2 regions of the Plantactinospora sp. WMMB334 genome follow, and region 2 is predicted to be linked to the other one. Evidence: riboswitches for the same ligand, from Rfam matches in the RefSeq annotation. Region 2 holds a riboswitch; the other holds the start of a gene.
The links. Region 2 has a riboswitch for thiamine pyrophosphate ahead of ACN27G_RS22035 (ECF transporter S component). Riboswitches for the same ligand answer to the same signal wherever they lie in the genome.
Positions count from the first base shown of each region.

Region 1: linked by a shared signal. The riboswitch ahead of thiE (thiamine phosphate synthase) and the one ahead of ACN27G_RS22035 (ECF transporter S component) in region 2 are both predicted to bind thiamine pyrophosphate.

Region 1 covers NZ_JBMHME010000002.1:5,971,733-5,987,341, forward strand. Annotated here, with positions in the region: gene thiC (phosphomethylpyrimidine synthase ThiC) at 1-897, opposite strand, end outside; gene thiD (bifunctional hydroxymethylpyrimidine kinase/phosphomethylpyrimidine kinase) at 894-1,760, opposite strand; partial or broken gene ACN27G_RS25510 (thiamine phosphate synthase) at 2,045-2,614, opposite strand; gene ACN27G_RS25515 (thiazole synthase) at 2,752-3,513, opposite strand; gene thiS (sulfur carrier protein ThiS) at 3,621-3,821, opposite strand; gene thiO (glycine oxidase ThiO) at 3,812-4,954, opposite strand; partial or broken gene thiE (thiamine phosphate synthase) at 5,065-5,685, opposite strand; TPP riboswitch at 5,680-5,790, opposite strand; gene ACN27G_RS25535 (ThuA domain-containing protein) at 6,273-12,080, shown strand; gene ACN27G_RS25540 (hypothetical protein) at 12,177-12,989, shown strand; gene ACN27G_RS25545 (DUF559 domain-containing protein) at 13,357-14,289, shown strand; gene ACN27G_RS25550 (aldo/keto reductase) at 14,576-15,523, opposite strand.
Region 2 covers NZ_JBMHME010000002.1:5,168,140-5,183,748, forward strand. Annotated here, with positions in the region: gene ACN27G_RS22010 (hypothetical protein) at 1-440, opposite strand, end outside; gene ACN27G_RS22015 (sensor domain-containing phosphodiesterase) at 738-2,741, opposite strand; gene ACN27G_RS22020 (RNA polymerase sigma factor) at 2,738-3,319, opposite strand; gene ACN27G_RS22025 (DUF6328 family protein) at 3,719-4,249, opposite strand; gene ACN27G_RS22030 (sugar isomerase domain-containing protein) at 4,345-5,094, opposite strand; TPP riboswitch at 5,246-5,353, shown strand; gene ACN27G_RS22035 (ECF transporter S component) at 5,431-6,024, shown strand; gene ACN27G_RS22040 (ABC transporter ATP-binding protein) at 6,039-7,487, shown strand; gene ACN27G_RS22045 (energy-coupling factor transporter transmembrane component T family protein) at 7,484-8,284, shown strand; gene ACN27G_RS22050 (PHP domain-containing protein) at 8,518-10,266, shown strand; gene ACN27G_RS22055 (hypothetical protein) at 10,263-10,838, shown strand; gene ACN27G_RS22060 (isoprenyl transferase) at 10,912-11,724, opposite strand; gene recO (DNA repair protein RecO) at 11,733-12,602, opposite strand; gene ACN27G_RS22070 (DUF4097 family beta strand repeat-containing protein) at 12,794-13,591, shown strand; gene ACN27G_RS22075 (acyltransferase family protein) at 13,572-14,759, opposite strand; gene ACN27G_RS22080 (MOSC domain-containing protein) at 14,908-15,564, opposite strand.

The DNA of each region.
Region 1 (15,609 bases), 800 kb from region 2:
ACCGAGTGAGAAGGTGACGTCGTACCGGGCGAGGATCTCGCAGAGCTCGGCGAAGTTGGTGTAGAGAAAACTCTCCTCGTGGTGCGCGAGGCACCAGGCCGCCATGATCGAGCCGCCCCGGGAGACGATCCCGGTGACCCGGTCGACGGCGAGCGGCACGTAGCCGAGGCGTACCCCGGCGTGCACCGTCATGTAGTCGACGCCCTGCTCGGCCTGCTCGATGACCGTCTCCCGGAAGACCTCCCAATCCAGCTTCACCGGGTCGCCGCCGACCTTCTCCAGCGCCTGGTAGATCGGCACGGTGCCGATCGGCACCGGCGAGTTGCGGATGATGGCCTCCCGGGTCTCGTGGATCCGCTTGCCCGTGGAGAGGTCCATCACCGTGTCCGCGCCCCAGCGGGTCGCCCAGGTGAGCTTCTCCACCTCCTCGGCGACCGACGAGGTCACCGCCGAGGTGCCGATGTTGGCGTTGACCTTCACCAGGAACTTCTTGCCGATGATCGCCGGCTCGCACTCCGGGTGGTTGACGTTGAGCGGCAGCACCGCCCGGCCGGCGGCGATCTCCTCCCGCACCACCTCGGCCGGCATGCCCTCGCGGACCGCCACGAACTCCATCTCCGGGGTGACGATCCCGGCCCGGGCGTACGCCAACTGGGTCGGCCGGGCACCGTCCCGGCCGACCAGCGGCGTTCCCGCCCCCCGGACCGGTGCCACGTCACCCCGTTCCGCGATCCACGTCCCGCGCAGCGGAGGCAGCCCGACGGCCGGGTCGGAGCCGGGACCGGACGTGTCGTAGAGCCGGACCGGCGGTTCGTCACCGGTCAGCTCGACCTCCGCGAACGGCACCCGGACGTCCGGACGCGTCCCCGTCACGTACACCTTGCGACGAGCCTTCATGACAACCTCCCTGTGCTGGATGAACCGGACCTGTCTCCCGTGGGTGCGCCGGACCAGTCGTGGTGGTCGAGCGGTCCGTGTCCGCCGCCCAGCGCCCAGCTCCGGGCGCCGAGCAGTGCGCGGGTGACGTATTCCTTGGCGAAGGCCACCGCCTCCGGCACCGCATCGCCGAGCGCCAGCCGGGCGGCGATCGCGGCCGAGTAGGAACAGCCGGTGCCGTGGGTGTTCCGGGTCGGCACCCAGGGCCGGCGCAGCAGCCGCACCTCGGTGCCGGTCCAGAGCGCGTCGACCGCCCCACCGAACGCCTCGCCACCGCCGGTCGCCAGGCCCGGGCCGTCGACGTCGCCGCCGGTCACCACCACGTACCGGGGACCACCCGCGGCGAGCTGCCGCGCCGCCTCCGCCATCTCGTCCGGGTTGGTGACCGCGCGGCCGAGGATCGCCGCCGCCTCCGCCCGGTTCGGCGTCGCCACCAGGGCGTACGGCAGCAGCCGCTCGATCGCGTCGACCACACCGAGCCGGGCGCCACTCGTCGAGACCAGCACCGGATCGACCACCAGGTTGGGCAGCAGCCCGGCCCGGGCGGCTGCCGCCACCGCCGAGGCGACCGCCGCCTCACCGAGCATGCCGGTCTTGACCGCCACCGGTGGCAGGTCCTCGACCAGGGCGGTGAGCTGCTCGGTCACCATCTCGGCGGGGACCGGGAAGACCGCGCGTACCTGGCGGGTGTTCTGCGCGGTGACCGCCGTGATCACCGACGTGCCGTACACCCGGAGGGCGGCGAAGACCTTCAGGTCGGCCTGGATGCCCGCGCCCGCCCCGGAGTCCGAGCCGGCCACCGTCAGCACCACCGGCGGCGTCACCGCCGCCACCCCGATCCCGATCCCGATGCCTGCCCCTGCTCCCGTCCCTGCCCCGAGTCACCGACCCGGACCGCCGGACCGCTCCCGGACGGCAGACCCTCCCTCTCCGCCCGCAGACCCTTCCTCTCCGCCCGCAGACCCTTCCTCTCCGCCCGCAGACCCTTCCTCTCCGCCCGCAGACCCTCCCTCTCCGCCCGCAGACCCTCCCTCTCCGCCCGCAGACCGTCCCTCTCCGCCCGCGGGCCGCCCCTTTCCGGTGGCGGGCCGTCGGCGGGTGCGGCGGCTGCCGCGCAGAGGCGGCGGAGTAGTCCGGCGGGGTCGTCCGAGCGCATCACCACACCCATCACCGCCACCCCGACCGCGCCCGCCGCCAGGCACGCCTCGACCTGCTCGGCCGTGCCGATCCCGCCGAGCGCGAGCACCGGTACGGGGGTGCGGGCGACCAGCCGGGCCAGGCCGGCAGGGCCGAGCGGCGGCCCGTAACCGGGCTTGGACGGGCTGGTGAAAACCGGCGAGAGGGTCACGTAGTCCTCCGTGGAGAGTCGGCGCACCTCGGACTCGTCGTGACAGGAGCGGCCGACCAGCGGCAGCGCCGGCGGCGGGTAGGGCCCGGCGGCGGGCAGGTGCACCGCGTCACCGTCGAGCGGGTCCGGCCCGGCTACCAGCAGGGTGCCGCGGACCGGAGCGAGCATCGCCCGCAGCCGCCGGGCCAGTTCGAGTCGTTCCGGGCGCGGCAGGTCCCGCTCCCGCAGCAGCACCCGACGAGCCCCGCCGTCGACCGCCGACCCGACCACCTCGACCAGCGGCCGGCTCGCCTGCCACCGGTCGGTGACCACCACGATCCCGGTCGGCACGACCTCGCCCGGACCGTTCCCGCCCGGACCGTTCCCGCCCGGACCGTTCCCGCCCGGACCGTTCCCGCCCGGACCGTTCCCGCCCGGACCGTTCCCGCCCGGACCGTTCCCGCCCGGCACGGTCGCCCTGCGGCCGTTCACAGCTCCGGCCGCCCCTCGTCCGGAGTGGAGGCCAGCGCGTGGAAGCGCCGGGGGATGCGTCCCGCCCCGGCCGCCAGCCGCCCCGCCTCCACGGCGAGCCGCATGGCGGTCGCCATCCGGACGGGATCGGCCGCCCGGGTCACCGCGCTGGCCAGCAGCACCGCGTCGCAGCCCAGCTCCATTCCCAACGCCGCGTCGGAGGCGGTGCCGACGCCCGCGTCCAGGATCACCGGTACGTCGACGCTCTGCCGCAGCAGGCGCAGGTTGTGCGGGTTGGTGATGCCGAGTCCCGAGCCGATCGGCGCCCCCGCCGGCATCACCGCCGCGCAGCCGAGATCGGCCAGCCGGCGGGCCAGCACCGGATCGTCGGTGGTGTACGGCAGCACGGTGAACCCGTCGGCGACCAGCCGTTCCGCGGCGGTGACCAGCTCGACCGCGTCGGGGAGCAGGGTCCGCTCGTCGCCGATCACCTCCAGTTTGACCCAGGACGTCTCGAACGCCTCCCGGGCCAGGTGGGCCACGGTCACCGCCTCGGCTGCGGTACGGCAACCGGCGGTGTTCGGCAGCAGCCGTACGCCACACCTGGCGAGCACCTCCAGCAGGCTGCCGCCCATGGTGGCGCTGCTGTCGATCCGGCGCAGCGCGACCGTGACCAGCTCGGTGCCGCTGGCCCGGATCGCCTGTTCCAGCGCGTACGGGCTGCTCACCCCGCCGGTGCCGAGGATGAGTCGGGACCCGAACTTGTCGCCGCCGAGCACGAACCCGGATCCGGACCCGGACCCGGACCCGGATCCGGGGAGTCCGGGCCCGGACTCCGGCCCGGGAAGTCCTGGTCCGGTTTCGGGGAGCAGGGAGGGCATGCCGCTCACCCGCCCTGGGCCGCGGTCAGCACCTCGACCCGGTCACCGTCCCGGAGCAGCCGTCCCGGCCAGCCGCCCCGGGGCACCACCTCGCCGTTCACGGCGACCGCCACCCCCCGGTGCGCGTCGGTGATCCGCTCCACCAGCTCCGCCACGCTCAGCTCGCCCGGCAGCCGCTGCGCGATCCCGTTCACGGTCAGCTCCACAGTGCCCTCCCCTCGTTGGTCGGTCCGTCCCCCGCCGGTGCCGCCGGAGCCGGCACGCCGAACCGGCCCGGATCCAGCGGCGCGAGCGCCGGATCCGGCGTCCCGGTGACGATCAGGTCGGTGACCAGGTCGGCGGTGAGCGGGGTGAGCACGATGCCGTGCCGGAAGTGTCCGGCCGCCACCACCACCTCGGGCCGGTCCGGTAACCGGCCGAGCAGCGGGGCGTTGTCGGGCGTACCGGGGCGCAGCCCGGCCCGCGCCTCGACCAGCTCGTACTCGGCGATCTCCGGCAGCAGGTCGGTGGCGGCGCGGAGCAGCTCCAGCACCGCCCCGGCGGTGACGCCGAGGTCGCCGCGCTCCTCGACGGTGGCCCCGACCACCACCTCGCCGTCGGTCCGGGGCACCAGATAGACGCCCCGGCCGTCGGCGTGGCCCCGGATCACGTGCCGGAATCCGGGTGCCGCACCGCCGGGGGCGCGCAGCCGCAGCACCTGCCCCTTGACCGGCCGGACCGGCAGGCCGGTGAGTGCCGCCGTACCGCAGCCGGCCGCCACCACCGTCACCGCCGCGTCCGGTTCCGCCAGGTCCCGGACCGGCCGGGGCAGCATCGTCACCCCGGCCCGCTCGGCGGCGACCCGCAGCGCGGCCACCAGCCGGCGCGGGTCGACCTGGTGGTCGCCGGGCGCGAGCGCGCCGCCGCGCAGCCGGGTGGCGAGCAGCGGTTCGCACTCGCGCAGCTCCGCCGGCCGCAGCGGGGTCACCGGCAGTCCCACCTGCCGCTGGTACGCCCAGAGCCGCTCCGCCTCGGCCAGGTCGTCGGGGGTCAGCGCGACGGTAAGCGTCCCCTCGGTCCGGTAGCCCAGGTCCATCCCGGTCTCGGCGGTGAGCTCGGCGGCGAAGTCCGGCCAGCGCGCCGCCGAGGAGACGAGCAGTCCGGTCAGCACCCGCTCGCCGAAGTACGCCTCGGCGACCGGGGCGAGCATTCCGGCCGCCACGTCCGAGGCGCCGGAGCCGGGTGTGGCGTCGTACACGCTGACCCGCAGGCCCCGGGCGGCGCAGCGCCAGGCGACGGCGAGCCCGATCGGCCCGGCGCCGACCACCGCGACGTCGGCTCCCCGATCGCCGCCTACCATCCCCCCACTCCCGCCCCCGCACTCCGCGCAGACGACGGGGAACCCGACCGGGGTGGGAACCCCGACGACGTTCCCCGGTCCGCCACGGGTGGGGGTGCGGGTGGGACGGCGGAGAGGGTGGCCAGCAGGGCGGCGGTGGCCTCGCCGGGGTCCGGGGCGTGGCAGATCGCGCCGACCACGGCCACGCCGTACGCGCCGGCGGCGAGCAGTGCGGGCACCCGCTCCGGGGTGATCCCGCCGATCGCGATCACCGGTACCGGCACCGCCGAGGCGACCCGCCGGATCCCTTCCGGGCCGATCGGCGCCGGCAGGCCGTCCTTCGTGGAGGTGGCGTGGCAGGGGCCGACGCCGAGATAGCTGGCTCCGGCCGCCACCGCCGCCGCACCGGTCTCCGGATCGCGGGCCGTCGCGCCGAGCACGGCGGTCGGGCCGAGCACCCGGCGGGCGGCGTCCACCGGCAGGTCCAGGGCACCGACGTGCCCGCCCGCCGCCCCGATCGCCAGTGCGACGTGCAGACGGTCGTTGACCAGGCAGGACGCTCCGGCGGCGGCGCAGCGCACGGCGACCGCGGCGGCCAGCTCGTACGCCGTCCGGTCGTCGGTGTCGTCCTCCACCCGGACCTGCACGACCAGCTCGGGGCCGGCGACGGCGAGGGCCGCCTCGACCACGGCGAGCGGATCCCGGCCCGGTCGGGTGTCGGTGACGAGATGAAGTCGTCCGAGGTCTACCACGGCAACACTCCTCCCTGCGCCGGCATTACCCGGATCAGGTTCGACGGTCGGGGGCTCGGTAGCCCCCCTCTCAGCCCGGTCCACCGGGCTCCCGTGGGTTACTTGCGGCGAGCGTACGCGGCCGGTCACGGATCCGTAAAGGGCCGTGACGTATCGCACAACGTCAGTGGTCAACCACCCTGCGCCATTCGGTCGGCGGCCCGGCACGGAGAACAGGGGTCGGATGGGCTGGCGGATATGTCTGTCCTATCCGGATGATTCCGCCTCGTTACACAACCGTTACCCGAATTAACCTCACCGCCGTATTCCGGCCGCCCCCGACCCGGCCCTAATTTGTTCAACCACAAGGCAAAATTCCGCGGCCGGCGCTTCGGCGAGCTCCGGCCGAACTCCGCACCCCGTGGCGGTCTTCGGCGTACCGACCCGGGATCCCCGCTGTCCTTTCCGGACCAAGGAGATCCTTCGTGTCCAGCCCTGGCCGCTCCGGCGGCACTTCGCATCATCCTCCGCACCGCGCTCACACACCTTTCCGCAGGCTGCGGCGCCGGCTGACCGGTGCGGCCGCAGCCGTGCTGCTCGGCGCCACCATGCTGGTCGGCCTGCCCGGCAGCGCCTCGGCCAGGCCGGGCCTGGCCGGGTTGCCCGCACCGGCCGATGCCTCCGCCCGCAAGCTGGGTGACCTCTCCGCCCGGCAGCAGGTCCGGAACGAGGTCGCCGAGCCCTTCGCCGTGCTGGTCTTCTCCAAGACCGCCGGCTTCCGGCACGACTCCATCCCGGCCGGTATCGCGGCGATCCAGCAACTCGGCGCCGAGCACGGCTTCACCGTGGACGCCACCGAGGACGCGACGGCCTTCACCGACGCGAACCTGGCGCAGTACCAGGCGGTGATCTGGCTCTCCACCACCGGCGACGTGCTCGACGCCGAGCAGCAGGCCGCGTTCGAGCGCTACGTCCAGGCCGGCGGCGGGTACGCCGGCGTGCACGCCGCCTCCGACACCGAATACGACTGGCCCTGGTACGGCGAACTGGTCGGCGCGTACTTCGCGTCGCACCCGGCGAACCAGCAGGCCACCATCAAGGTCGAGGACCACGCGCACGAGTCCACCGAGCACCTGCCGGCGCAGTGGTCCCGCTACGACGAGTGGTACAACTTCCGCGACAACCCGCGCGGCGACGTACACGTGCTCGCCTCGCTCGACGAGACCAGCTACTCCCCGGGCGCCGGGGCGATGGGGCACGACCACCCGTTCGCCTGGTGCCAGGAGTACGACGGCGGCCGGGCCTGGTACACGGCGGGCGGCCACACCCAGCAGTCGTACGCCGAACCGGAGTTCCTGGCCCACCTGCTCGGCGGCATCCGGACGGCGGCCGGCGCGGTCGAGGCCGACTGCTCCGCCTCGCTGACCAGCAGCTTCGAGAAGATCAGCCTGGACAGCAACACCAACAACCCGATGGAGCTGGACGTCGCGCCCGACGGCCGGGTCTTCTACGTCGAGCGGGACGGCCGGGTCCAGATCGTCAAGCCGGACACCGGCACCACGGTCACCGCCGCCGACCTCGACGTCTTCACCGGCAACGAGGACGGGCTGATCGGCATCCGGCTCGACCCGGACTTCGCCACCAACAACTGGGTCTACCTCTACCACGCCCCGAACGGCGGCGGCCCGCGCAACCACCTCTCCCGGTTCACCGTCACCGGTGACACCCTCGACCTGGCCAGCGAGAAGGTCGTGCTCGAGGTGACGACGCAACGGAACACCTGCTGCCACGCGGGCGGCAGCATGGTCTTCGACAGCGCCGGCAACCTCTATCTGGCCACCGGCGACAACACCAACCCGTTCGAGTCCAACTCGTTCACCCCGATCGACGAGCGGCCGGGGCGGCAGGACTTCGACGCGCAGCGTACCTCCGGCAACACCAACGACCTGCGCGGCAAGGTACTCCGGATCCACCCGGAGGACGACGGGACGTACACCATCCCGGAGGGGAACCTCTTCGCGCCGGGGACCGCGCAGACCCGGCCGGAGATCTACGGCATGGGCTTCCGGAACCCGTTCCGGATCGGCATCGACCCGGCCACCGACACCCTCTACGTCGCCGACTACGGCCCGGACGCCGGGGCGGCGAACCCGGACCGGGGTCCGGAGGGGACCGTCGAGTGGAACGCGATCGGGCAGGCCGGCAACTTCGGCTGGCCGTACTGCCACGGCGCCAACTACGCCTACAACGACTACCAGTTCCCGTCCGGGCCGAGCGGGGCGAAGTTCGACTGCGCCGCACCGGTGAACAACTCGCCGAACAACACCGGGCTGACCAACCTGCCGCCGGCGATCCCGGCCACCGTCGACTACGACTACAGCGGTAACCCGCTCTTCCCGGAGATCGGCGGCGGCGGCGCCCCGATGGGCGGGCCGGTCTACCGGTACGACCCGGAGAACCCGTCGGAGAGCAAGTGGCCGGCGTACTACGACGGCAAGGCGATGTTCGGTGAGTGGAACCAGAACAAGATGTACGCCTTCCAGGTCACCGAGGACGGCCGGTCGCTGGTGGACATCAACCAGCTGCTCACCGGGATGACCTTCATCCGGCCGATGGACTTCGAGTTCGGCCCCGACGGCGCGCTCTACCTCATCGAGTGGGGCAGCGGCTTCGGCGGCAACAACGACAACTCGGGTGTCTACCGGATCGACTACGTCGCCGGTGACCGGGCGCCGATCGCGGTCGCCAGCGCCGAACCGACCTCCGGCGCCGCCCCGCTGACCGTGACCTTCTCCAGCGAGGGCTCCCGGGACCCGGACGGCGGTCCGATCACGTACGCCTGGACCTTCGGCGACGGCGGCACCTCGACCGCGCCGAACCCGACGCACACCTACGCCGCCGCCGGCAACTACACCGCCCAGCTCACCGTCACCGGTGACACCGGCCGGACGGCGGTGGCGAACGTGCCGGTGACGGTCGGCAACACCGCACCGACGGTGACCATCGAGTTCCCGCCGGACGGCGGCTTCTTCGACTGGGGCGACCAGGTGAAATACACGGTCACCGTCACCGACCCGGAGGACGGGGAGATCGACTGTGACCGGGTGGTCCTGCAGTACTACCTGGGCCACGACGAGCACGCCCACCCGCTGGACGACCAGACCGGGTGCAGCGGCACCGTGCAGACCTCGCTCGACGCCGGGCACGGCGCCGACGCGAACGTCTTCGCGGTCTTCGAGGCCAGCTACACCGACGGCGGCGGGGCCGGCGGCGCCAACCCGCTGACCGGCCGGGCGATCGAGCAGTTGCAGCCGAAGCGGAAGCAGGCGGAATACTACGCGGCCACCGGCCGGGCGGCGGACGGCGTCGGCGGCGGTGACCCGGGCGTGCAGACCCAGGCCACCGAGGACGTCGAGGGCGGCTTCGAGAACATCGGCTGGATCGAGGACGGTGACTACTGGACCTTCGACCCGACCAACCTGACCGGGATCACCGGGGTCCGGTTCCGGGCCTCCTCGGCCGGCGGCGGCGCCCGGATCGAGGTACGGTCCGGCGCGGCCGACGGGCCGGTGCTGGCCACCGCCAGCGTGCCGGACACCGGCGGCTGGCAGACCTTCACCAACGCGTCGGCAGAGCTCAGCACGCCGAGCACGTCAACGGGTCCGCTGTTCTTCGTGGCGCGCAACCCGGTCGGCGCCACCGGCACGGGTGCGATCCTCAACGTCAACTGGGTCGACTTCATCGGCCGGGGCGTCACCGACAACGCGCCGCCGACGGTCTCCGTCACCGCCACCCCGACCAGCGGCACCGCGCCGGTCACGGTGAGCTTCGACGGCACCGCCAGCGACGCCGAGGGCGACGACCCGCTGACGTACGCCTGGGACTTCGGGGACGGCGGCACGGCGACCACCCTGGACGCCGAGCACACCTACACCGCCCCGGGGACCTTCACCGCCACCCTGACCGTCACCGACGCGCGCGGAGCCGCCGCGTACGCCGCCGTGACGGTGAAGGTGCAGGCGCCGAACACCTCGTGCTTCGGGGCCCGCTCGGACGACTTCACCGGCGCCGAGCTGGACAAGTCGCGTTGGTCGACGGTGGTCCGGGAAAACCAGTTGTACGCGGTCCGGGACGGCTCGCTCGTGCTGCCCACCTCGGTCGGCGACCTCTACGGCACCCGCAACGACGCCACGAACATCGTCCTGCAACCGGCGCCGGACGGGAGCTGGCAGGCCACCACCCGGCTCAGCCTGGCGGTGACCGAGAACTACCAGCAGGCCGGCCTGATCGTCTACGGCGACGACGACAACTACGCCAAGCTGGACCTGCTGTACTCCGGGGCACCCCGGATCGAGTTCATCCGGGAGACCGCCGGCACCCCGCGCAACGAGGGGGGCGACTCGACGGCCGCACCGGCCGGCAGCACGATCCACCTGCGGCTGACAAGTGACGGGACGAACCTGACGGCGGCGTACTCGGCCGACGGGCAGGACTTCACCCCGATCGGCCGGCCGGCGGCGCTCGCCGGGATCGAGAACCCGAAGGTCGGGCTCTTCGCGCTCAACGGCGGCAGCACCGCGCCGGTGGTGGACGCCAGCTTCGACTGGTTCCAGATCACCCCCGACGAGCCCGCCGGTGAGGTGACCCCGAACGACGAGTTCACCGGGACCACCCTGGACAAGTGCCGCTGGGACGGGATCGTCCGGGAGGACCCGGCGGCGTACCGGGTCGCCGACGGCGCACTGCACGTCGACGTGCCGAACGGCGACATCTACACCGGCAACAACACCGATCCGACGAACTTCATCCTGCAGGGCGCACCGGAGGGCGACTGGACGATCCGGACGAAGGTCGACGGCAGCCGGCTGGACGAGCAGTACCAGCAGGCCGGGCTGCTCGTCTACGGCGACGACGACAACTACCTGAAGCTCGACTTCGTCGTCGACAACCAGGTGGGCCAGCCGGTGACGCGGCGGATCGAGTTCCGCAGCGAGATCGGCGCGACCGTGCAGGACCCGCAACCACAGGCCGGGAACCTCACCGAGTCGGTGTGGCACCTGCGGCTCTCCAGGGCCGGTGACACCTACACGGCGGCGTACTCGGCCGACGGGACGACCTGGACGGAGCTTCCGCCGCTGACGAACGCCGCCGTGGGTAGCACGCCGCGGATCGGCCTGTTCAGCCTCGGCGCCGCGCAGACCGCCTCGAAGACCGTCTCGTTCGACTACTTCCGGCTCGGCACCGGGCCGGTGGAAGAGGAGGACGAGACGGCGCCGGTGACCACCGCCACCGTGTCGGGGACCCCGACGGCCGGCTGGCACACCGGTCCGGTGACCGTGACCCTCGCCGCCACCGACAACGCCGGTGGGAGCGGAGTGGCCCGCACCGAATACCAGCTCGACGACGCCACGGAGTGGACCGGCTACACCGAGCCGGTGCTGGTCGCCGGGGACGGCACGCACACCCTGCGGTTCCGTTCCGCCGACGAGGCGGGCAACGTCGAGGCGACGAGGTCGGTCGAGGTGAAGATCGACGCCACCGCGCCGGTCAGCACCGCGGCGTTCGCGCCGCCGACCGACGACGGCTGGCACAGCGGCACCATCCCGGTGACGCTGACCTCCACCGACGCCGGTTCCGGGGTCGCCACACTGGAGTGGTCGCTCGACGGCGGCGACTGGGCGGCGTACACCGAGCCGGTGAACGTGACCGGGGACGGGCAGCACGAACTGCTCTACCGGGCCACCGACGCGGCCGGCAACGCCGAGACGCTGAAGTCGGCGATTCTGAAGATCGACGGCACCAAGCCGACGGTGCTGGTCTCCGGGATCGCCGACGGCCAGCTCTACGGCGACAGCCAGGACGTCCGGGTGACCTGGTCGGCCGTCGACCCCACCTCCGGGATCAAGGCGACGGTCGGCACCCTGGACGGTCGCCCCTACCAGTCGAACACCCTGCAGGCGATGTACGAGCTACCGCTCGGCCTGCACGAGTTGACCGTGACCGCGACGGACCGGGCCGGCAACACGACGACCTCGACCGTGCGGTTCTTCGTCACCACCTCGTTCCGGGACATGCAGATGCTGCTGGACCGGTTCAGGGCGACGGGCCGGCTCTCCGCCAAGGCGCACAAGCAGCTGTCGAAGAAACTCGACACGATCCGGGACGCCGAGGCGGACGGCAACGACAACCGGGCGATCAAGCAGCTCGGCGCCTTCAAGGAGCTGGCCTCGGATGCCACGCTGATCGGCGAGGCGGAGATCCGGGACGTGCTGGTGCGGGACGCCGACGCGATGATCGTGCGGCTCGGCGGCACCGCGAGCACCTCCGGGGTCGAGGCCAACGACGGCAGGTCGGTGCAGGGCACCGGCCGGCTGGCCGAGGATCCGACCCGGGTGAGGCGGGGCGGCCGGCTCTAGCCCGGCTCGTGCCGACAGTCAGGTAAGCGCGGGGGCGGTCAACGGCGACCGCCCCCGCACCCGTCCGGCGCTGATCCGCCGGGAAGGAGTCCTCCGATGCGACGTCGACACCGACGCACACCGGTCCGGTCCACTCCGCGTACCGCGGCGGGCCGGCCGCTGGCGCCGCTGCTCACCGCACTCTCCCCCGCCTCCCCTGCCTCCCCTGCCTTCCCCGCCTCCCCTGCCTTCCCCGCCTCGCCCGCCTCCTCCGCCTCCCCTGCCTTCCCCGCCTCGCCCGCCTCCTCCGCCTCCCCTGCCTTCCCCGCCTCGCCCGCCTCCTCCGCCTCCCCTGCCTTCCCCGCCTCGCCCGCCTCCTCCGCCTCCTTCGGGGCCCCGCTGCTCGCGCTGTTCCTCGCCGCCCTTCTCGGCGTCCTGCTCGGCGCCGCGCTCGCCGTCGGGCTGGCACCGGCGGCGCCGGCCGCCGCGCACGGCGAAAAAATCAAGCTCGCGGTCGCCGGCGACGGCGCCACGGGGGTGACCGTGCAGGCCAGCTACGCGGACGGCCATCCGGTCGACAACGGCCTCCGGCTGGTGCTGACCGCCACCGCCGAGGGTGGCCGGACGGTCGGCCCGATCCAGCTCGCCCCGGCCGGCGAGGGTGAGGGCTTCTACAGCACCGGGCCGGTCCTCACACCCGGCCCCTGGCAGGTCACGGTCACCGCGCCAAAGCCGAACCCCGCCGAGGTGCAGGTGGTGGTGCAGGCCCGCACCGCCCAGGCCGCCCCGCCGGTGGTCCCGGTGGCCGCGCCGGACCGCGACGGCGGCACGCCGGTCACCCAACTGTGGTGGGTGGCCGGGGCCGCCCTGACACTCGCCGCCGTCGCCACGCTCGGTGCCCTGCTGGTACGCGCCCGCCGCCGCCCCTGACCCCCGGGGCCACCACCCACCCACCCACGCACCCACCCACCACCCGCCACCACCGCCACCACCACCACCGCCACCACCGCCACCGCCACCACCGCCGCCACCACCGCCACCACCACCACCGCCACCGCCGACGCCGACGCCGCCGACGCCGACGCCGACGCGGGCCGCAGCGTGACCTGTACATCAGAGGCGTTAACCGCCCCGAATAACGCCTCTGATGTACAGGTCGCGGGAGATGATCCGGTGGGCGCGAGCAGGGTTGCACGCGGTAACCCGACATTTAGGAAATCCACCCTGGTGGAACGTCGGCCGGCGGGGCGTCAGTCCGGGGCAGCGGGGGCACGGGTCGGTGCGGCAGGCTGGTCCGATGTCCCGCCCGGCCCGTGTCCCGTCCCGACTGGCGTTCCTACCGTTCTCCGCCCGTGCCGCCGTCGCCGAGGGCCTGATCAGCCGGAGCATGCTGCGCGGGCCGGCCTGGCGCCGACTGCTTCCCGACGTCTACGTGCACCGCGACGGCTACCGGGCGGACGACCACCGGATGTGGTGCGACGCCGTCGGGCTCACCCTTCCGCCGGGCGCGGTCGTCGGCGGGCTCAGCGCCGCCTACCTGTGGGGCGTCCAGCTGGTCGCCCGGGACTCGCCGGTCACGGTGCTGATCCCCGGCAACTCACGACCCCGTGCGCGCCCCCGGGTCCGTTACACCCTCGCCACGCTCTCCGCCGGTGACGTGACCCGGTTCGGTGGGCTACCGGTCACCACACCGCTGCGTACCGCCTTCGACCTCGGCCGGAAGGCGCCACGCACCGAGGCGGTGGTGGCGGTGGACGCGCTGCTCAACCGGCGGCTGGTGAAGCCGGCCGCGCTCAGCGACTATCTCGCCGAGCATCCCGGCTGGCCGGGGGTCGCCCTGTTGCGCGAGGTGCTCGGTCTGGCGGAGCCGCTCAGCGAGTCGCCGATGGAGACCCGCCTGCGGCTTCTCCTCGTCGACGCCGGTTTCCCCGGCCCGACCGTGCAACACGACGTCTGCGACGCACGGGGCCACTTCATCGGACGGGTGGATCTGGCCTATCCACGGCTCCGGATCGCGCTGGAGTACGAGGGCGACCACCACCGTGAGCGGGCCCACTTCCGTCAGGATGTCGCCCGGCTGAACGCCCTGCGCGCCGCCGGCTGGCTCGTCCTCCGTTTCACCGCCGACGATGTCCTGCTCCACCCCGCCCGCACCCTCGCCCTGATCGCCCACGCCATTCAGGAACGGCGCACTCACCTGGACATCAGAGGCGTTACTCGGCGCGCATGACGCCTCTGATGTCCAGGTGACGCGAGGGAGCCTGCGCGACAGTGCAGCCGCGCAGGCGGCGGGGCGGCGGCGGCGGGCGGGTGGGGCGGGGCGGAGTGGGTAGCGGGCGGGGCGGGGTGGGTAGCGGGCGGGGCGGAGTGGGTAGCGGGCGGGGCGGGGCGGGTAGCGGGCGGGGCGGAGTGGGTAGCGGGTGGGGCGGAGTGGGTAGCGGGTGGGGCGGGGCGGAATGGGTAGCGGGCGGGGCGGAGTGGGTAGGGCGGGACGGGCGGAGGTAGGGCGGCGGCGGTCAGAGGATGGCGCGGAGGGCGGCGAGGTCGTCGGGCGCGGGTTGCCACTGCCCCGCCCGTGCGTTGGCGCGTACCTGGTCGGGAGTGGTCGCTCCGGCGATCACCGAGGTCACCGCCGGTTGGGCGGCCAGGCCGCCGATCGCCACCTCCAGCAGGGACAGACCGCGCTCGGCCGCGTACTTCTCCAGGGCCTCGATGGTGTCCCAGGGTGCGGAGGCGAGGCGGGCGGCGTACCGGGGGCTGCTGCCGGCGAGCCGGCTGTCCGACGGCGGTTCCGCACCCCGCTTGTACTTGCCGGTGAGCAGCCCGTCGGCGAGGGGAAAGAACGGCAGCAGGCCGAGGCCGAAGTGCTCGGCGGCCGGCACCACCTCCGCCTCCACGTCGCGGTGCAGCAGGCTGTACTGGTTCTGGGCACTGACGAACGGTGTCAGGCCCCGGGTACGTGCCGTCCAGGCCGCGTCGGCGATCTGCCAGCCGGTGAAGTTGGAGTTGCCGAGGTAGCGGACCGTGCCGGCCCGGACGAGGTCGTCGAGCGCGCTCAGGGTCTCCTCGATCGGCGTACCCGGGTCGGGCTCGTGCATCTGGTAGAGGTCGAGATGGTCGGTGCCGAGCCGGCGCAGGGACGCCTCGACCGCCCGGACGACGTAGCGCCGGGCGCCCCGGGCGCCGTGGTCCGGCCCGTTCATCCCGGACATGCTCATGCCGAACTTGGACGCCAGCACGACGTCGTCCCGCCGGCCGCGCAGTGCGGCGCCGAGCAGTTCCTCGGAGCCACCGTGCGGCTCCCCGTAGATGTCCGCGGTGTCGAAGAAGTTGATGCCGGCGTCGAGGGCCGCGTCGACCACGGCCCGGGTGCCGGCGGCGTCGACCTTCCGGCCGAAGTTGTTGCACCCGATCCCGACGACGGAGACCACGAGTCCGGAGTCGCCCAACCGGCGATAGTTCATCTCAGTCACGAGATCAACCCTATGTCCTCGACACCGACCCGAGACATCCGTTCGAGAAATTGTTTCGGCGTCGATTCACGTACGCC
Region 2 (15,609 bases):
GTGAACGAGATGGTCCCGCCGTAGGCGTCGTAGCGCCGGCAGGTGTCCAGGACCCGCCGCACGTCGTCGAGGGCCCGCGCCGCCCACCCCGGCTCGTACGCCTCGACGACGTGCGTCGCGACCATCGCCGACCCGTCGTGCCGGTAGCGGCGCTGCACGGCGCCCGTCCGGTGCCGCTGGGCCGGATAGTCCGCGTCCCGGTACGCCGGGCAGTCCGCCTGGAGCCAGGGCCACGGCGGTGGCTCCGGCGGGTGTGAGCTCTGCCGCCATCCCTCGCCCAGACCGGTGGGCGCGAGCAGCGCCGCATCGAGCAGGGCGGAGGGCGCCGGTCGCCCGTCGTCGGGATCGGTCGCCACCACCGGGGGCGCCTGCCCTGCCGGCGACGGGCCCGGTGAGCCGCTACCGCAGGCCGCGACGACGCCGGTGGCCGCCAGCAGCACCAGCAGCGGGACGCCTCGCGACGGCCGTCTCCGGACGTCCGGATCACGTCGGGTGGGTTCCGTCGTCGGCCTGTCGACGGCCGGTCGCGGCCTTGTTCGGGCTGTCACGCCCTTCATGACGGCTACGGCGTGCCGCGGCGTTGCATCGGGTCGCACACCCGCGCCACGGGCCAGCCCTGGGAACCTGCTCCGCCAGCTGCCCCGCGCGCCGGCTCCACCGGCTCCACCGGCGCCCGCCGGCCGGCTCGGGCCCGGGTTGCCCCGGGTCGGGTCGAGCCGGCCGGCGTCCCCCCGCGGCTATCCCGTGGCGGCTCGCAGCTCCCGCTCCGGATCGGGGTCGGTGCCGGCCGCGGCCGGCACCACGCGCATCGGGCCGGCCACCGGCTTGGGCTTGCCCACCAGGTAGCCCTGGGCGAAGTCCACCCCGAAGTCGCGGAGCAGGTCCATCGTGGGCTCGTCCTCCACGTGCTCGGCGGCGGTGCGGATGCCCAGCGCACGGCACATCTCGACGATCGACCGCACGATGCTCTGGTTCGCCACCGAGTGCCGGATGCCGGCGACGAACTCGCCACCCACCTTCACCAGGTCGACCGGAAAGTAGGTGAGGAAGGCGAACGGGACGTGCCCGGACCCGAAGTCGTCGAGGGCGAGTTGACAACCGAGCTGGCGGATGCCATGCGCGAAGTTGTGCGCCTCGGTCAGGTTGCCGATCCGGGCCGTCTCGGTGATCTCGAAGGTGATCTGGCCCGGGTCCACGCCGTAGCGTTGCAGCCGCTCCTGCACCCGTTCCAGCAGGTGCGGGTCGCCGAGCGACCGACCGGAGAGGTTCACCTGGTAGTGCGAGGTCCCCGATCCCCGGGCGATCAGCTCGATGGTGCGGTCGATCACCCACCGGTCGATCGGCAGGATCTCGTCCACCCGTTCGGCGTCGCCGAGCAGGGTCGACGCCGAGTGTGCCTGCCCACCGTCGTTCACCAGGCGGAGCAGGATCTCCTGCCGGGTGATCTGGTTGAGCCGCAGGTCGAGGATCGGTTGGGTGTGGAGGGTGAGGCGGTTCTCGGCCACCGTCGCCCGGATCCGGCTCCGGCAGAGCGCCCGACGCTCCTCCTCGGCCGCGGGCTGGTCGAGCGCCACCCGCGAGACGCCGGTCGCCCGGGCGCGACGCCAGGCCGTCTCCGCGTCCACGATCAGGTCGGCACCCCGGCTGCCGTCCCGGCCCTGGTAGCGGACCAGGCCGCCCCAGGCGTCCACCAGCCGGGTGCGGCCCAGCACGAAGGACTGGGAGCGGATGCCATCGATGATCGACTCGGCGAGCGCGGTGGCGGAGCTGAGCGTCGTCCGCTGCATCAGCACCCCGAACTCGTAGGGCCCGGTCAGCCCACAGACGTCGGAGCGGCGGACGACCCGCCGGACGACCTGGGCGACGGCGACCGCCAGCCGCTCCTGCTCGTCCACACCGTCGGCACCGGCACCGTCGGAACCGTCAACACCGACGGCACCGCCGCCCGGCCCACCGACGGCACCGCCGCCCGGCCCACCGACGGGGCCGGCGATGTCGGGGCCGGCGGCGTCGGGGCCGGCGGCCGGACCGACCGGCTCCACCGCCACCACCAGCAGCACGCCCGGCCCGCCCCGCTGCGCGGTGTCGATCTCGTCGGCGAACCTGGACCGGGAGAAGAGCCCGGTGACCGGGTCCCGGCCGGCCAGCTCCGACTGCACCGTTTCGCGGCGGCGGGCCAGCCGGGCCCGCTCCTGCCGGGCGAGTTCGCGGTCGGTGACGTCCCGGGCGGTGGCGATGATGCCGTACGGGCGGTGCCTGTCGTCGACGACGTACTCCAGGTAGCAGTGCACGTACCGGGTGACCCGGTCCGGCCGGACCACCCGGCAGGTCGTCTCCCGGACGGTCCGGTCCCGCCAGACCGACTCGGCCGCCCGGCGGACCCGGTCGAGGTCGTCCGGGTGGATCAGCCGGGAGAGCGCCGCGACCGAGTGCCGGAGGGTCCCGGGCGGCTGGCCGAGGATCAGCGCCATCTCGTCCGACCAGGCCAGCTCGCCGGTGGCGTGTACCCAGGTCACGGTGCCCAGCTTCGCCAGCTCCGCCGCCCGGACGATCCGGGCCGCCTCGTCGGTGTCGGCGGTCAACGGATCCCGGACCTCGATGTCGCCGATCAGGTCCCGGCCCTCGGAGACGGCCCGCTGGTATTCCTGCTGCACCCGGCGGGTGGCCCGGCGGGCTCGGGCCCGTTCCAGCTCGCTCAGTGACCCGTCGGAGGCCAGCGAGAGGATGTCGTCCAGGTTCATCCCCGTCCCCTTCCGGCGGGCGTGTCGAAGCCCGCCTGCTGGGCGAGTTCCTTCAACCGGCTCCGCGCCTCCTGCCGGTACGTCCGCACCGTGTTGTACGCGATGCCGAGCAACGTGGCGATCTCCTGGTCGGTCCAGCCGTCCAGTGCCAGCATGAAGACCTCGGCCTGGCGTGGCGGCAGCTGGGGCAGCCAGCCCCGGAGCAGTTCGCGCGCCTCCGCCGGATCGGCCGGTTCGGCGAGCCGCTCCGGCGGCACCTCGTCGAGGCTGATCTCGGTCTCCTGCCGCCGGCGCCGGCGCAGCACCAGCAGCTTGTAGCGGGCGGTCTTGTACATCCAGGCCAGTGGTTTCTCGTACTCCCGGATCTGCTCCCACTTGTCGCGGGCGGTGATGAAGGCCTCCTGTACGGCATCCTCGACCAGCCCCCGGTCCGGGCACTGGGCGAGCAGAAAGCGTTCGACCCGCACGAAGTTCCGCTGGCAGAACGCCTCGAAGCTCACCTCGGACTCGGCCTGGCCCCGGTCCCCCAACCGGGCGGCCGTCTCGGCCCGTACCACCGCGTTGTCCCCACCCCTCATGCCGCCTCGCCCCCGCCTGTTCGACGGAGCCGGCGCGCCCGCCCGACCCGATGCCCCTGATGGGCCCGCTCGTCGTTCGGTTGACCCGGCCCCCCGACCGGGTCAACCAGTACCGCCACCGGGCTCCCGGCCGGCAGTCCCCCCAGAACCTCGCTCATCCTCGCCTCTCGCGGTCCGTAGTTGTCGGTTCCGCGTATAACTCTCCGTCAAAGGACCCGGCGTAGGGGGCGACCCGCCCGGCCGAAGATGGCGATGATCAAAAAAGTGGTAACTACCTGGGGCATCTCCCCCGATCGGCCACTGTAGACAAGCCGATCAGTGGAAGACGTCTACTGTCCCGTATGGATTGCGCAGAGTAACTGCGATGGTGAACCCGGCCGCTTCCGGGTCAGCCGGCGCTCAGTTGACCGCGTCGGGCCGGCCGGTGGCCGGCTCCTCGTCGTCGTCCTCGTCCGGCTCGCCCCAGTTCCGCCGCAGGTACGGCATCCCGGCCCAGAACGTCAGAAACCAGGCGGCGGTCAGCCCGCTGAGTACGAACGCCACCGGCCGGGGCAGGACGAAGTCGGTGACCAGCAACACCGAGCTGACCATGGCGACCAGCATGAAGGCCAGGCCACCGCTTGCCATGCTGTGCGCGAACCGGACCATCTCCGGCTTGCGTCCCCGCCGGAAGAGCGCCCGGTGGAAGGCGACCGGCGAGATGATCAACGCGGCGGCAGCGGCGGCGGCCAGCAACGCGATGATGTAGGTGTCCTTCTGGAAGGCGTTGGTCTTCGGGAAGCCGCTGCTGAACGGCAGGGTGAGCAGGAAGGCGAAGAGGATCTGCACCCCCGTCTGCGCCACCCGCAGCTCCTGCAACAGGTCCGCGAAGTTCCGCTGCCACCGCTGCTTCGCGGTCTCCTCCGCACCCGGTACGGGCTCCGTGGACACCCTGCCACCTCCAGATCGCCCCGTGATTCCGGCGTCAATGCCCGGAATGCGGTTCGCCGAAACGCGTACGCCTCTCGGCTTCGCGTCCGGAGGGGTCAGGCGCCGCGGCGAATCCGGCCGGCGTACCGGGCTTCCAGGGCGTTGTTGTGGTGGTCGCTGTCCGGAATGTTGGCCGAAAGGTAGACCGGTGGCGTCTCCCCCGCCTCGACCAGCCGGCGGACCACCTCCACCACGATCTGCTGGGCGAGCAGCGCGGCGGTGATCGACGAGACCGCGCCGACCGCGCCGCCACCGGGCAGCGGGAGCGCCGCGTCGCCGTACGGGGCACCGTTGTCCAGCACGACGTCGGCGAGGTCGCCGAGCTTGCGTCCGGAGGGGTGCCGGGAGGCGACCCCGGCCGAATGCTCCCGGGACGTGATCGCGATCAGCCCGTGCCCGCGCTCCTTGACCAGCGACGCGAACTCGACGATGGTGCCGTTCACCCCGGAGTTCGAGGCGATCACGAAGACGTCCCGGGAGTCGATCGGCGTCACCTCGTAGAGCCGGCGGGCCACTGTCGGATCCCGCTCCAGGGTGGGGCCGAGGATGTCGGCGGGCTCACCCCCGCGCAGTACCAGGTCCCGCAGCGCGATCCGGTTCGTCGGCACCAGCCCGCCGGCCCGGCCGGCTATCTCCATCGCCAACGCCTCGGAGTGGCCGGTGCCGAACGCCTGCACCACTCCCCCGGCCCGGAGCGCGCCGATGACCAAATCTGCCGCCCGGCGTACGCCGTCCCGCGCGCCCGCCGCCACCCGGGCGACGGTCTCGGTGACGACGTCGAGATAGCCCTCCGGGCTGAGTGCCACGATCGCGGTCCCTTCGAGAAGGTGATCTGGGCCATCCACCCTATCCCGGGAGCCATCCATCCTGTTCCGGAAGATGGTGGGCGCGGCCACATCGGGCGCTTCCCCAACTGTCGGCACCGCGGCATCCGGTGTAGCGTCTGCGGCACAACAGCACATCCGACAGGGGAGCGCACAGCGCTGAGAGTGCGGGCGATCCGCCCGCAGACCCTCGCACCTGATCTGGGTAATGCCAGCGCAGGGAGTTCGGTCGATTCTCCAGCCGCGCCGTGGTCCGGGTCCGTCCCGGCTCGCGGCGTGCGACTTGCCCGGTCCGCCGCGCGACTGGGAGGCAAGCTCGTGACAACGTCCACCATCACCACCAGATGGCGCACCGTCGACATCGTCGTCGCATCCGTCATCGCGGTCGCGTTCGGGGTCATCTTCTGGGCCTGGAACGTGGTCTGGAGCGCCACCGAGGGCGCGTTCGCCTTCTTTCCGCCGGCCCAGGCGGCCATCTACGGCATCTGGCTGGTGCCCGGGGTGCTCGGCGGGCTGGTGATCCGCAAGCCCGGCGCCGCGCTCTACTGCGAGTTCGTCGCGGCCGTCGTCTCGGTGCTGCTCGGCAGCCAGTGGGGCACGATAGCCATCATCCAGGGACTCGCCCAGGGCGTCGCCGCCGAGGCGGCGTTCGCGGCCGTCCGCTACCGCTCGTTCCGGCTGCCGGTGGCCGTCGGCTCCGGCCTGCTGGCCGGTCTCGCCGCCGCCGTCTTCGACCAGATCCGCTACTACTCCGAGTTCGACGTCGCCTCGTTCCGGGTGCCGGTCTTCCTGATCACCGTGCTCAGCTCGGCGGTCGTGGCCGGTGCCGGCGGCTGGGCGCTCACCCGCTCACTGGCCCAGACCGGCGTCCTGGACCGGTTCCCGGCCGGCCGCGAACGTACCGCCGTCTAGCCGGCACGGGCGCGGTGAGCGAGGTACGGCTGCGCGGCTTCGGCTGGCGGCACGCCGGCCGGCGGGCCTGGGCCCTCCGCGACGTCGACCTGCGGATCGGGCACGGCGAGCGGGTGCTGCTGCTCGGCGCCTCCGGGGCCGGCAAGAGCACCCTGCTCGCCGCGCTCGCCGGCCTGCTCGCCGAGGACTCCGGCGAACAGGAGGGCACCGTCGAGATCGACGGGCTCGACCCGCGCAAGGCCCGGGAGCGGGTCGGCATCGTCTTCCAGGACCCGGAGACCCAGCTGGTGATGGCCCGCTCCGGTGACGACGTGGCGTTCGGCCTGGAGAACCGGGGCGTACCGGCGGCGGAGATCTGGCCACGGGTCGCCGGGACGCTGGCCCGGGTCGGCTTCCCCTACGGCCTCGACCGCTCCACCGCCGCGCTCTCCGGCGGCGAGCAGCAGCGGCTCGCCCTGGCCGGGGTGCTGGCGCTCCGGCCAGGGCTGCTGCTGCTCGACGAGCCGACCGCCAACCTGGACCCGGCCGGCGCCGCCCTGGTCCGCGACGCGGTCGCGGCGGCGGTGGACGACGAGACCACCCTGATCCTGGTCGAGCACCGGGTCGCCGAGGCGCTGCCACTGGTCGACCGGGTGGTGGTGCTGGAACCCGGCGGCGGGGTGCGCGCCGACGGGCCGCCGGCGGAGGTCTTCGGCGCGCACGGCCCGGAGCTGGCCGCCGCCGGGGTCTGGGTGCCGGGCCCGCCGCCGGCTCCACACCGGGCCGCCAACGCCCCCGGCGACCTGCTGCTCACCGCCGACCGGCTCGGCCTGCCGCCCCGGCTGGCCGGCACGGACCTGCGGGTACGCGCCGGTGAGGCGGTCGCCGTGCTCGGGCCCAACGGCGCCGGCAAGTCCACCCTGGCGCTGCTGCTCGGCGGGCTGCTCCGTCCCCGCACGGGCCGGCTGGCGGCCTCTCCGGCCCTGGCCGGCCGGGACGCCGGCACCGCACCGCACCGGTGGCGGGCACCGGCGCTGGCCGGCCGGATCGGTTCCGTCTTCCAGGATCCGGAGCACCAGTTCGTCCGGAACACGGTCTTCGAGGAGCTGGCGCTCGGGCCGCGCCGGACCGGCCGGCCCGAGGCGGTGGTCCGGTCGGTGGTGGACGAACTGCTGGCGCGGCTCCGGCTCGACCGGCTGGCCGGAGCCAACCCGTACACCCTCTCCGGCGGCCAGGCGCGGCGACTGAGCGTGGCGACGGCGCTGGCCACGGCACCCCGGCTGCTGGTGCTGGACGAGCCGACCTTCGGGCAGGACCGGCGGACCTGGATCGAGCTGGTCGACCTGCTCGCCGGGCTGCGCGACGCCGGGCACGGCATCGTCACCGTCACCCACGACACCGACTTCGTCGCCGCCCTGGCCGACCGGACGATCCGGCTCGGCGACGGCGCGCCCGAGCCGGCCGGCGTACGGGGCGACGCGTGATCCCGTACCAGCCGATCGCCGCCCCCGGCGCGCCGCTGGCCCGGCGCAACCCGGTCGCCAAGGTCGCCGCCGCGCTGGTCGTCTCCGTCGCGCTGATCGCCACGGTGGACCCGGTCGCCCCGGCGGTGGCGATCGGCTTCGAGCTCGCCGTGGTGCCGCTCTTCGGGGTCGGCTACGCCGCGCTGGCCCGCCGGGCCTGGCCGCTGCTGGCCAGCGCCCTCGGCATCTTCTGCACCCTGGTGCTCTTCGCCGCCGAGCGGACCGGCACCCTGCTCTGGCAGGTCGGGCCGGTCGAGATCACCACCGGGGTACTGGTCACCGCGCTGGGCATGGCGCTCCGGGTGATCGCGGTGGCGCTGCCGGGTGTGCTCATCTTCGCGACCACCGACCCGACCGACCTGACCGACGCGCTGATCCAGAACGTCAAGGCCCCGCCCCGGTTCGCGATCGGGGCGCTGGCCGCGTTCCGCCTGGTGCCGCTGCTCGCGCTGGAGTGGCAGATGGTGAGCCTGGCCCGCCGGGCCCGGGGCATCGAGGCCGGCCGCAACCCGCTGACCCGGCTTCGGCTCTTCGGCTCGACCGCGTTCACCCTGCTGGTCGGGGCGATCCGCCGGGGCACCCGGCTGGCCACCGCGATGGACGCCCGCGGCTTCGACTCGGGGACGCCGCGTACGTCGGCCCGCCGGCAACAGTTCACAGTGGCCGATGCCGCCCTGGTGGCCGGGGCGGCGGTGCTCGCCTCCGGAGCGCTCGCGGTCAGCGTCGCGCTCGGCACCTTCCGCCCGCTCGTCGGCTGACCCGGCCGGCCCTTCCGCCCGCTCGTCGGCCGGCCCGGCCGACCCTTCCGCCCGCTGGCCGGCTGACCCGGCCGGTCCGGGCGTTACGCACCTGCCACGGACGGGGTCGCCCTGGCCGGGCCCATGTCCGCAGCAACATGTTTGCATGAGTGCCCTGATCAGGTCATCTGCTGTTCTCCGGGCGGGACGAGATTGGGCCACCTCTGCACCAGTCGACGAACTACGGAGCAAGCATGGGCCACGGCCATTCGCATCACCACGATCATGATCACTACGGCCACGACCACGGCACCACCGGGGACCTGCCGGCCGCCGTCGACCTGACCGTCCCGGACGAGGAGCTCTCCCCCTCCGACCTCTCCCGGCGCGGCTTCCTGCGCAACGCCGGCCTGCTCGGTGCCGGTGCCGCCGCCACCGTGCTCGCCACGCCCGAGCTGGCCCACGCGCACGGCTCCGGCGGCGGGCACGGCCCCGGCGGCGGGCACGGCCCCGGCGGCGGGCACGGCGGCGGCTCGGAGCCGAAGGGCGGCTTCCAGTGGCTCGCCGGTGACCACCACATCCACACGCAGTACAGCTCCGACGCGCAGTACCGGGTGATCGACCAGGCCCGGCACGCCCGCGCCCACGGGCTGGACTGGATGGTGATCACCGACCACGGCAGCGTGACGCACGCGAAGATCGGCGTGGAGAAGGTCAACCCGGACATCGTCGCCGCCCGGGGCCAGCTCAGGGACCTGCTCATCTACCAGGGTCTGGAGTGGAACATCCCGGCCGCCGAGCACGCCACCGTCTTCGTCGCACCGGGCCGCAACGAGGTGGCGGTGCTGAAGGAGTTCGAGAACGCGTACGACGGCAGCGTGCGCGGCGCCGGTGACCCGACCCCGGCGAACGAGGCGCTGGCCGTCGCCGGCATCAGGTTCCTCGGCGAGGCGGTCCGCCGGCGCCGGATCGACGGGGCGCTCTTCCTCGCCAACCACCCGGCCCGGCGCGGCATCGACTCGCCGCACGAGGTGCGGGCCTGGCGGGACGCCGACCCCACCGTCGCGGTCGGCATGGAGGGCGCCCCCGGGCACCAGGCCGCCGGCCTGCCGAGGGCGACCGCCGGCCGGGCCCGGGGCTACTACGACAACAACCCCTCCGCCAGCTCGTTCCCCGGCTACCCGCTGGAGAGCTACCGCACCTGGGGCGGCTTCGACTGGATGACCGCCACCGTCGGCGGGCTCTGGGACAGCCTGCTCGCCGAGGGCAAGCCGTGGTGGATCAGCGCCAACTCCGACTCGCACGTCAACTACCTGGACACCTCGCAGCGCGGGCCGGACAGCAACTTCGAGCTCAACGGCAGGTACCACGACCCGGTGTACGGGCCGCTGCTCACCGAGGCCGGCGACTACTGGCCGGGCCAGTACAGCCGGACGCACGTCGGCGCGAGCTCGTTCAGCTACCGGGCCGTGATGGACGGGCTGCGCTCCGGCCGGGTCTGGGTCGACCACGGCGGCCTGATCAGCGGTCTGGACGTCCGGGCCCGGATCGCCGGTGACCGGCGGCACGACTCCGGCACCCCGCTCGGCGGCGTGCTGCGGGTCAGGCGGGGTACCTCCGTCGAGCTGACCATCGACATCGACCTGGCCAACACGCCGAACTGGTCGCAGTTCGTGCCGGCGCTGGCAAGGGTCGACGTGATCACCGGCCGGGTCACCGGCCCGGTCGGCGACCGGGACACCTTCACCGCGCCGACCGCCCGGGTGGCGAAGTCGTTCGAGGTCGGCCGGGGCACCGGCCGGGTCTCCTTCACCTACTCGTTCGGCCGGGTCGACCAGCCGTTCTACGTACGGCTGCGGGGCACCGATGGCAAGCGGAGCGCGCCCGGCCTGATGGGCGCCGCGGTCGACCCGCACGGGCCGGCGCTCGACGTGGTCGGCGCCGCCGACCCGTGGGAGGACCTCTGGTTCTACGCCAACCCGATCTGGGTGCTGCCGAGTTGACCGGCGAGCACGATGTCGCCACGAGCGCCGGCCCCGCCTCCGGGGCCGGCCCCGTGGTCGGGGGCCTCGTGGTCGGGCTGAGCCTGGGCCACCGTACGGAGCGGGAGGCCGAGCACTGGCTGCGCGAGCAGGTGCTGCCGTTCGCCGGCCCGGAGCTGGTCGCCTGCACGCACCTGGTGGCCGTTCCCCATCCACACGTCGCGATCAGCCTGGCACCGGCGGGGGCGGTGCCAGGGTTGCCGCCGACGCCGCCGGAGCTGCGGGACGCGGCCGGGCGCGCCGCCGCCGAGCACCTCGCCCGCCGATCCGGCCGGGCGGTGCGCTATCCCGGCGTCGAGCGGCTGGTCGGGGTGCTCACGGTCGCCGACCTGCTGGCGGCGAGCGCCATCGCGCGGGTGACCGTGCTCGGCGGCGGGGAGCCCGACCCGGGCACGCCGGTCGAGACCCGCGACTTCGTTCGTCCACACTGGCGGGACGGTCGGCTGACGCTGGTCACCACACCGGTGGCGGGCAACCGGATCGGCCCCTTCGAGGTGCCGGACCCGACCCCCTGCTGCGCCGACCACCCGTAGCGGGCCGCCCCGGGCCACCCACCCGGCAACCTCCGGGCGATCCCGGTCAGCGCGCCGGTGCGGATGCCGGCGGTCAGCCGCGGATCGGTTCCGGTGCGACCGGGTTCGGCAGGGCGCCGCCGAACCGCCGGTCCCGCCGGGCGTAGAGCTCGCAGGCGTACCAGAGGTGCCGGCGGTCGAAGTCCGGCCAGAGCACGTCCAGGTAGACCAGCTCGGCGTAGGCGCTCTGCCAGAGCAGGAAGTTGGAGATGCGCTGCTCGCCGGAGGGGCGGAGGAACATGTCGACCGCCGGCACCTCCGGGTGGTAGAGGTACCGCGCGATCATCTTCTCGTTGACCTTCGCCGGGTCGACCCTGCCGGCGGCGACCTCCCGGGCGATCGCGGCGGCGGCGTCGGCGATCTCGGCCTGCCCGCCGTAGTTCACGCAGAACTGCAGCGTCAGCGTCGAGTTGTCCCGGGACATCTCCTCGGCCGTCTGCAACTCGGAGATGACGCTCTTCCAGAGCCGGCCGGCCCGGCCGGACCAGACCACCCGGACCCCGAGCTCCACCAACTGGTCCCGACGGCGCCGGATGACCTCCCGGTTGAAGCCCATCAGGAAACGCACCTCGTCGGGCGAGCGCCGCCAGTTCTCCGTCGAGAAGGCGTACGCCGACAGGTACGGGACGCCCAGCTCGATCGCGCCCTCGATCGTGTCGAAGAGCGAGTACTCGCCCTGCTCGTGCCCCTTGGTCCGGGGCAGCCCGCGCTCCTTGGCCCAGCGCCCGTTGCCGTCCATCACCACGGCCACGTGCTTCGGCAGCGCCTCGGCCGGCAGCGCCGGAGGCCGGGCACCCGACGGGTGCGGGGTCGGTGGCACCGGCGCCCGGCGGGCCCGGTCGGTCATCGCTCGGATCACTGTGCTTCCTTCGCTACGTCCGGCGCGGCGTCACTCGCCACGTCCACCGCGTCGGGTCGTCGCGGGGCGTGCCGCGCCCGCTCCGTACGCTCACCGCCGGTCGAGCCCCTGTCGACCAGCGGCAACGAGCGTAACCCCCGCTCCAGATGCCATTGCAGGTGCGCCGCCACCAGGCCGCTGCACTCCCGGCGGTGCGCCTGCTCGGCCGCGTCCGCCGTCCGCCAGTCCCCGGAGGCGAGCGCGGCCATCAGGCCGAGGGTGGCGGGGGCCGGATGGGCCGCGCCGGGCGGCCGGCAGTCGGGGCAGACACAACCCCCGGCCGGTACGGAGAAGGCGCCGTGCCTGCCCGGCGTACCGCAGACGGCACAGGCGACCAGTGCCGGCGCCCAGCCGGCCAGCCCCATCCCGCGCAGCAGGTACGCGTCCAGCACCAGGGTGCTGGCATGCTCGCCGTCGGCGAGGGCGCGCAGCCCGCCCAGGGTGAGCTGGAAGAGCCGCAGCGACGGCTCCCGCTCGACCGGGGTGAGCCGCTCCGCCGTCTCGGCGATCGCACTCGCCGCGGTGTAGCGGGGATAGTCGGCGACGAACGCCTTGCCGTAGAGCTGGACCGCCTCCACCTGGCTGATCGAGTGCAGCGAGCTGCCCTGCTCGCCCTTCGGGTCACCGGCGATCTGGAGGTCGACGTGGCCGAACGGCTCCAGCCGGGCGCCGAACCGGGAGGTGGTCCGGCGTACCCCCCGGGCGACCGCCCGCAGCCGGCCGTGCCGGCGGGTCAGCAGAGTGATGATCCGGTCGGACTCGCCGAGCTTCTGGACGCGCAGCACCACCGCGTCGTCGCGGTAGAGCTGACGGCGGTATCCGGCCACCCACCCATTCTTCCCGCCCACCCTCCGCGTGTAAGGAAGGGCCCCTTCTTATCGTTTTCTGTAGAAGAAGGGGCCCTTCCAATCACCGCTGCCCGATCGGCGACCCTGAGGCGGCTCTCAGGGTCGGATCGGGGTGGTCCGGTGGCAGAACCCGGATGCCGGCGGTCCGGTGCCGCCCATAGCCTTCGTCCATGCTGGTTTCCCGGGCCACCGCCACCGCCACCGCCGCCACCGGCGCCCTCGTCCTGGTCGCGCTGCTCGCCTCGGCCGGCTGTGACGGCGTCGCCGAGCAACGCCTCACCTACAACCGCACCGAGGATGTCAAGATCACCGAGATCGAGGTCTCGCCCGGCTCCGGGAACGTGGTGGTACGCACCGGAGCCGTGAAGAACGTCCGGATCGAGCGCGTGGTCCAGTACCGGGGCGGCCAGCCCGACGACGCCACCTACCGGATCGAGGGCACGAAGCTCTTCCTGGACACCGACTGCGGTCGGCACTGCGGGGTGTCGTACGACATTCTCGCCCCGGCCGGCGTCACGCTGCGCGGCGAGAACGGCTCCGGCAACGTCACCCTGACCGCGCTGGCGGAGGTCGACATCAGGGTCGGCTCCGGTCACATCTCGGTGACCGACGCCAGCGGCCCGGTCCGGGCCGAGACCGGCTCCGGGAGGATCACCCTCAACCGGCTGCCGGGCCCGGTTTCCGCGCGGGCCGGCTCGGGGTCGATCGAGGGTCGTTCGCTGGGTGCCGGGAAGGTGTCGGCGCACACGGGTTCCGGCAGCATCGAGCTGACCCTCGCCGCCGCCGGCTCGGTGCAGGCCAGCGCGTCGAGCGGCTCCATCGACCTGACCGTCCCGGCCGGCGACTACCAGGTGCGGGCGCACGCCGACTCGGGCAGCACCGACGTGAGGGTGCGCAACGATCCGGCCGCGAAGGACGTGCTCGACCTGGAGACCGGCAGCGGCAGCATCACTGTCCGCGCGAGCTGACGCTGCCGCGCTCGCCCGCCGTAGGCCGAGCCGTGGTGTCGGACGGAACGGCGGGACCGGCAGGTGGGCGGCCGGCAGGTGGGCGGCCGGCAGGTGGGCGGCCGAGAGGTGGGCGGCCGGCAGGTGGGCGGCCGAGAGGTGGGCGGCCGGCAGGTGGGCGGGCGGCGGCGAACGGGCCGCCGGGCAGCAGGCGGGGAGGGCGGCGGGCGGCCAGATCCTCCACCCAGCCGAAGAGCATGACCGCGACCGCCACCAGCACGGCGACGGCAGCCAGCCGCGCCGCCAGGCCGAGCGCGGACGAATGGGCCAGCCCCAGCCCGGAGAGCAGCGCGTCGACGGCGATCACGAAGGGCATGTGCCAGAGGTAGATGGTCAGGGCCCGACTGTTCACCACCGTCACCGCCCGACGCAGCGCCGCCCAGCGGTCGACCCAGGCGACCGACGGTGGCGCCAACCCGAGCACCAGCAGCACGAACGCGAACGACCAGAGCGCGTTGCCGGCCGGTACGTCGTTCAGGTCGTACCCGCGCGGCCCCTGGTGGGTGAAGATCCAGGCTGCGCCGAGCGCGGCGGTGGGCAGGGCGATCGCCACCATCAACCGACGGGACATCCGCCGCAGCATCCCGTCGTGCTGGGCGAAGCCGAGCAGCCAGGCGCCGAAGTAGAGCCCGAAGTCGCGCAGCAGCCCCGGCGCCTCCGGGTAGCCGAACTCGACGACCGCCAGCAGCAGGTACGGCGCCAGCACCGTCGGCACCGGCCAGCGGCGGAACAGCCAGTAGGCCGGCGGCGAGACCAGGACGAACCAGAGGTAGTCGCGCAGATACCAGACCACGCTGAGGACCAGTGCGCCCCAGGTGTTGGCCGGCGGATCGGCCAGCGGCAGCACCCAGAGCGCCAGCCGCCAGGACGGGGCCAGGCCGGTGAGCAGCATGGCCGGCACGAAGATCGCCGCCACCAGCCAGAGCGACGGCAGCAGCCGGCGCAGCCGGCGCCCGATCGCCGCGGCACCCCGGCGCTCCAGCGAACTGGCCATCAACGCCCCGCCGAGCGCGAACATCAGCGACATGGCGGGAAATGCCAGCGTGAGGAAGGCCCAGTGGGTGACGTGGTAGACGACGACGCGGACGATGGCGAGGGAGCGGAGCAGGTCGTAGTACCGGTTTCGCATCAGCCTGGTCTGTCGACGGAAGAAGGGGACGAAATGTCTTCCTACCCCGCGCCACTGGGCGGGTATAGCAACAACCGGAGGATTTTTAGCTGAACCCTCTCGGAACAGGCGGCAACGTCACGGACGAGGCCGCGGCATCCGGGCCGGATCAGGCGTTCAGCCGCCTCCGGAGCTGCTCCCGGAGATCCTCCGGGGCCTCCTCGACCGCCAGCAGCCGGGGCAGCAGCTCCGGCTCGGACATCCAGGCCCGGAATCCCTCGGCGACGGTCACCCCGTGCTCCGGCCGGTGCAGCACCGTCACCTCGTCACCGGCCCGCACCTCCCCCGGCCGCAGCACCCGGAGGTACGCGCCGGGCCGGGCCTCCCGGGTGAACCGCTTCAACCACCGTGGGATCCCCATCTTGAGCTGAAAGGTGGCGCACGGGATGCGGCCGAAGGTCGTCTGGAGCACCAGCTCTGATCCGATCCGCCACTGCTCGCCGATGACCGCGCCGTTCACGTCGAGCCCGACGGTGGTGAGGTTCTCCCCGAAGACGCCGCCGGCGAGCGGGCGACCCAACTCCGCCTCCCACCAGTCGTAGTCCTCCCTGGCGTACGCGTACACCGCCTGGTCGTCGCCGCCGTGGTGCCGTACGTCGAAGATCTGGTCACCGACCAGGCCGCTGCCCAGCCCGACGGTCTTCGGTCCGGGCGCCCGGACCGGCACCGGCCCCGCCACCGGACGCTTGTTGATGCCGGTGACCCCGACCTCCTTGGCACTGTTCGGCTCGGGAACGGCGAGGTTGACCGAGAGGATCTCTGCCATGGACCGCACCCTACCGAGCACGCTCTTTGGGACGCCTCGTCGATT